Regions from separate parts of the Oceanobacillus sp. FSL K6-2867 genome, predicted to be linked through region 1. Evidence: riboswitches for the same ligand, from Rfam matches in the RefSeq annotation. Region 1 holds a riboswitch; the other holds the start of a gene.
The links. Region 1 has a riboswitch for S-adenosylmethionine ahead of NSQ77_RS18260 (methionine biosynthesis PLP-dependent protein). Riboswitches for the same ligand answer to the same signal wherever they lie in the genome.
Positions count from the first base shown of each region.

Region 1 (3,139 bases):
TGTCATAAATGTATTATCAACAAACGTAAGACAATTGTTTGCCTTCGCGATTTTTACAAGCCCAGCAAGGTCAGTAATATTCATACATGGATTGGAAGGCGTTTCAATATAAATCGCTTTGGTATTCGATTGAATAGCACGTGCTGTTTCATCCAAATCAGTCATATCGACGAAGGTATGATTAATTTGATATCGTTTCAAAACCTCTGATACAAAACGATAGGTCCCGCCGTACACGTCCCCTGTTACTAAAACATGATCACCAGCAGAGAGCAATAAAAGCGCAGAAGAAATGGCTGCCATACCAGAGGCAAATGCAAATCCACGTGTCCCATTTTCAAGTTCTGCAATTTTATCCTCCAATGCTTGACGTGTCGGATTTCCTGACCGGCTGTAATCAAATGGACCAAATGAATCAAAGCTGTTTTGGTGAAAAGTAGATGAAAGGTAAATCGGCGTATTTACTGCACCAGAGCCTGCTGCAACTCGCTGTGATCCATGAATGAATTTCGTTTCCACATGCCGCTTCACTTGATTCATTTTTCACCCTCCTCGTTGAATTTGGATAAAGCTTGCTGTAAATCTGCTTTTAAATCCTCGATATGCTCCAGACCTACAGAGAAACGGAGCAAATGATTGCTTATTCCCCGACGAATTCTTTCCGACTCTGGTATGTCCGCATGAGTTTGTGTTGTTGGATATGTAATAAAGCTCTCTACACCACCAAGACTCTCGGCAAAAACAATTAAATTTAGAGCTGATAGAAATGGATTCACCCACTGTTCCTCTTTAAGAGAGAAGGAAAGCATGCCACCCTTATTCGGATAGAACACATCCGTAACTGCTGGATGTTCTTTTAAAAATCTTGCTATGCTTTGTGCATTTCCCTCATGTCTTTCTACACGGAGCGCTAATGTTTTTAATCCTCTAATAAGTAGCCAGGAATCAACAGGGGAGAGGACTGCACCAGTAGCATTATGATTTTGGGATAACTTTTCACAGGTCTCAGCACCTTTTGCAACGACTAATCCAGCTAACACATCATTATGTCCGCCAATATACTTGGTCGCACTGTGGACAACAATGTCCGCCCCTAGCTGTAGTGGCTGTTGTAAGTATGGTGTTAAAAAGGTATTGTCAACGATGAGTAGAAGGTTGTGCTTCTGTGCCAATTTTGCATAGCTAGGAATATCAATTTCCTGCATTAAAGGATTGGTAGGTGTTTCAATAAAAAGAGCCTTCGTACGCTTATTGATTAACTGCTCTGTTTTTTCAATTGTTTCAAACGTATCATAGGTAGTCTCAATCTGGTAGGTGTCCGCATATTGTTCGAAAATCCGATAGGTTCCACCGTATAAGTCTTCTGGTGCAATGATATGATCACCTGTACGGAACAGAGATAGGACTAATTGAATAGCTGCCATTCCCGAGCTACAGGCAAACCCTGCATCACCAGATTCTAAGTCAGCAATACCTTCCTCTAAAATAGTTCGAGTAGGATTTTTCGTTCTTGTATAATCATATCCTGTTGATTGTCCAAGCCCTTTGTGCTGATAGGCCGTAGATAAATAAATGGGCGGATTAATTGCCCCTGTTTTTTCATCACTCTTATTCCCTAGCTGTACGAATTTCGTTTGTAACCTGCTATTTGTCATGTTTTAGCCTCCAATAGAAAATTAAAAAAGAGCAACCCTCCGATAAGAAGATTGCTCTTAATAGCACAGCATTCTTCTTATCTTCTAAACAACTTGAATAGTTGCTTACTGGAATTAGCACCGGACCGTTATCGGCTGGTTGCTGAGACATCAAAGGGCCAGTCCCTCCGTCTCTCTGGATAAGAATATAAATAGATTTATGTAATTTTTCAAAATTATATTAGTAATACCTTACATTAGAAAAATAAAAAAAGCAAGGGGGATTTCACTTTTTATCTTTGTACAGCAAAAAAGCTAAGTCAAGATGAAGTCAATGACTTAGCTTTTAGTATTGTTGCTACCTTTTTCGTTTGTTTTTCTTATTGTCTAAGTTGAGAAATTCACTGTTTTCACTAGCGAATTCCGTATCATTACCTTGTTTATTATGTTTATTGCGATTGTTTTGTTTTCCTTTATCCTTGTTGCGATTTTTATTTTGCTCAGACATCATCGCACCTCCTGTAAATATTCACGGTGATTTAATATCACCAATGAAGCTAGTTTAACCATTCATGAGTAATTTATAAGTATTATATAAAATACAGGTGGTGGATTATTAATACTCGTTAACCTAAAAAAGGAAGTACATCAGGACATGCCAATCGAGCTGCCATTTGCAGATGGTTTTAACTGTAGATGCGGATTATGATCAGCAGTTTATTTATGGATTGGAAGTTATTCTAATTGGCTTTGAAAATATGTAAGTATGCAAAAAATCCGACCCAGTCTATGCAAATGATTTTGATGGAGATAGAAAAGAAGTATTTTTTAACCATAATAATGCTGAGAGCATTTATATCATATAAGAGAGAAAATTAAAATTGGTTGAATTAAAATAAAAACGTAATAGAAAGTGGTCATCCAACCAATCTAAGCCATATACGGGATAGGAATCAATTAGAAAAAAAGGGCAATCTATGGCATAATGAGATATCGAACGAATGTTTCTAGTAGAGGAGTTAATAGAGAAAAACGAACGGCTTTGGCATAAAAGGAAAGGGGATGAATTCGAAATGGGAGTCCGATTAATACTTGCAGAAAAACCATCCGTCGCAAAAAATATTGCAGACGCATTGAAAATTAAAACAAAAAAAGATGGCTATTTTGAGGGAGATAACTATTTGATCACTTGGGCGTTTGGTCATCTTGTAGAGTTATACGATGCGAAGGACTATGATGGTAAAATGCGAAGCTGGAAAATGGATAATTTTCCTTTTATCCCTTCTGAATTTAAATATAAAGTGAAAAGCAATCCGCGAAATCGAGCACGAACAGATGGCGGAGCTGCAAAGCAGTTAAAGATAATCCACTCTCTAATGAGAAGAAACGATGTGGAGGCAATTATTTCAGCATGTGATTATGATCGAGAAGGGCAATTGATTGGAGATAGTATTATCTATCGTGGTGGTACGAAGCCGAAAGCCATTGTGCATCGTCTGCTTTTA
Region 1 covers NZ_CP150144.1:3,787,586-3,790,724, forward strand. The annotation lists gene metC (cystathionine beta-lyase) at 1-540, opposite strand, end outside; gene NSQ77_RS18260 (methionine biosynthesis PLP-dependent protein) at 537-1,655, opposite strand; SAM riboswitch class I at 1,730-1,841, opposite strand; gene NSQ77_RS18265 (hypothetical protein) at 1,993-2,142, opposite strand; gene NSQ77_RS18270 (DNA topoisomerase) at 2,708-3,139, shown strand, end outside.

Region 2 (3,139 bases), 310 kb from region 1:
ATAAGGAACGATTAAAAATGGATCATTAACTGGAGATTGGACCCCATTTTTTACTGCAGCATCACGGGAATTGCCATATACATCATACGTTCCTAGGACGTCTGCGATAAATACCGCGTCGAATCGTCCTTTTTCTAATGTTTTTGCAAGATTAGTCCAATACTCACTATCCTTGTAACGATGGGATTGATCATCAGGGTGTGCCCATAATCCTGGTGATTGATGTCCAGGAGTATTCATATCAAAGGCGTTTAAAAAAATACGTTTAGCAGTCATATTAGTTCTCCTTTTATAATTTTTTAACAACCCTAGTACGTGACAGCTTCTCTTGCAGCTGAATTATTTATAAGCTGGATAAAGTAATAAAGCTGCTTCTTTGTTCGTTGCAAAATATCATCATCAATTATTGGAAGAGATTTCTGCTTATCAATTTGTCTGTCCAGCAGGTAAAGACCTTTTAAATTATGCGCTTTTAGTGTAGCGAGAACTGGCTTTAAGGTATATTCTACAGCGAGTAAATGGGAAGGACTTCCGCCTGTCATAAGCGGAAGTACTGGCTTATGCTTCAGAATGTCCTGCGGCAGTATGTCAATTAACGCTTTCAGCACACCGGAATACGCACCTTTATACACTGGAGATCCAACGATAAGTCCTTTGGCATTCTGGATTTTGGCTGCAATTTCTTTAACAGATGAACTATTGAAATTCCCTTGAAATAAATCTTCATATGGTACGTCTTTTACGGAAATGTGGGTTACTGAAAATTGCTCGCTTTCTAATAAAGCACCTAAATATTTGAGCACCTGTTCAGACCTCGAAAATTCAGATGGACTACCAGACAGGACAATAATTTCACTCATGTAAACATTCTCCTTTTGCTTTTTATTTGAACTATGCGAAACACCTGTAATATCGTACTTAAAAGAAACTGCGGATTATCTTCTCGATCGTTTTCTTCAAGTATGTGCAATAATTGCTGTCAAGGATTGCACATTAGTTTGCAGTTAATATTTAATTAGTACATACCAAATTTTTAATACGGCCAAAAAACCCCCTTTTCTTCTAAAAAGAGAAAAGAGGGTATACTACATCATTTATCAGCTCTTATCTCTCAAGAAAAAATCTCGCTGGAATTAGCACCTTTCTAATAATAATTAGGGGTTGCTGAAGCATCATAGGGCCAGTTCCCTCAGCTTCTCTTGATAAGAATTTTTAATTGTTGGATATATTCTAATATATCAAATCATATAAGTCAACTAAGAATTATAAGAATTAATTGATTGACATTTCGTAAGTTTTATATTATTATTCAACCAACAACTTTATTATTTGATTTATCTTATCACGAGAGGTGGAGGGACATGGCCCAAGGAAGCCTCGGCAACAGGTTCTTATAAGAATACTGTGCTAATTCCATCAAGCAGACTGCTTGAAAGATAAGAAAGAGCATACATAGATAACATGTAAAACCTCTATTCTTATCTTAGAATAGAGGTTTTTTTGCTGAACAGAGATAAGGGGGAGATGGAAAAATGAAATATGGATTTTGGTTACCGATTTTTGGCGGATGGCTAAGAAATGTAGAAGATGAAAACATGCCACCGACATATGGTTATGCCAAGGAAGTCATTCAGCATGCTGAAAAGTTAGGCTATGATACAACATTAATTGCTGAACTATATTTGAATGATATTAAAGGGATTGAAGCTGATTCAATTGAAGCATGGACGACAGCGGCCGCACTAGCAGCAGTTACCGATAAAATTGAAATTATGACCGCGGTCCGTCCAGTATTTCATAACCCGGCAGTAACGGCAAAAATGGCTGCAAACATTGACCGTATCAGCAATGGCCGTTTCACTTTAAATGTTGTCTCTGGCTGGTGGGAGGAAGAGGCAAAGCAATATGGCGGAGAATTTACAGAACATAATGATCGCTATAATCGTACAAGTGAGTTTTTAGAGGTTTTAAAAGGACTATGGACAACAGAAGACACATTTTCTTATGATGGAAAGTTTTATAACATTGCAAATACGAATTTATCACCAAAGCCAATTCAGCGGCCGAATCCTATTTTATATGCTGGTGGTGAGAGTGAAAAAGGAAAGCAGGTTATTACTTCCTATTGTGATGCATATGTGATGCATGGCGGTACAGTGGAAGAAGTTAAGACTAAAATTGAAGATATGAAGGAACGCAGAAAGAAGGCTGAAAAAGAAGCATTGCAATCATTTAGTATGGCTGCCTATGTCATTTGCAGAGATACGGAGGAAGAGGCACAGGAAGAATTAAAACGCATTACGACAGTTAAAGATGCAGCTGGTTATGCAGGAATGAAGGATTTTACTGCGAAGTCAGAGCTTGAACAACAGCTGAAATTGCAAGATTATTCAGTGTCAAACCGAGGCTTGCGACCAAACCTTGTTGGAACACCGGAACAAATTGCCAAGCGAATTTTAGCTTATGAAGAGGCTGGAGTAGATCAACTATTATTACAATGCTCGCCACAGCTTGAAGAGCTGGAGCGCTTTGCAAATCAAGTGATGCCAAAGGTTGAGGAAATACGAAAATCATTAACGAGTATTTAAGTTAGGGGAGAATAAAAATGAGTAAAATATATGTCATCCATGAAAATAATGAGTGGACTGAACATCTGCTGAAACGATTAGAAGAGCTTAATTTGCCTTTTGAAGATTGGTTGCTTGATAGCGGTAAGATTGATTTGAGCACAGCACCTCCAGAAGGGATTTTTTACAATCGAATGAGTGCTTCGTCACACACACGTGGAAATCGGTTTGCACCAGAATTAACGAATGCTGTTCTTGCATGGTTAGAGCATCATGGAAGAACAGTAATCAATGGAAGCCGTGCATTGCAGCTTGAAGTAAGCAAGGTTTTGCAATACCTTGAGCTTGAAAAGTATGGAGTTAAGACACCGAAAACAATTGCTGCTGTTGGAAGAGAGAATATTTTACAAGCAGCACAGGCATTTGAAGGGAAGAAATTTATAACGAAGCATAATCGTGCTGGAAAAGGACTGGGTGTTCAATTATTTAATTCTATAAGCGCACTGGAAAAATATGTGGATGGAGATACGTTTGAAGAGCCTGTTGATGGTGTTACATTACTTCAGGAGTAT
Region 2 covers NZ_CP150144.1:3,480,752-3,483,890, forward strand. The annotation lists gene NSQ77_RS16785 (LLM class flavin-dependent oxidoreductase) at 1-276, opposite strand, end outside; gene ssuE (NADPH-dependent FMN reductase) at 309-860, opposite strand; SAM riboswitch class I at 1,102-1,209, opposite strand; SAM riboswitch class I at 1,337-1,443, shown strand; gene NSQ77_RS16795 (LLM class flavin-dependent oxidoreductase) at 1,533-2,588, shown strand; gene NSQ77_RS16800 (alpha-L-glutamate ligase) at 2,606-3,139, shown strand, end outside.
Region 2: another riboswitch for S-adenosylmethionine. It lies ahead of NSQ77_RS16795 (LLM class flavin-dependent oxidoreductase); the one in region 1 lies ahead of NSQ77_RS18260 (methionine biosynthesis PLP-dependent protein).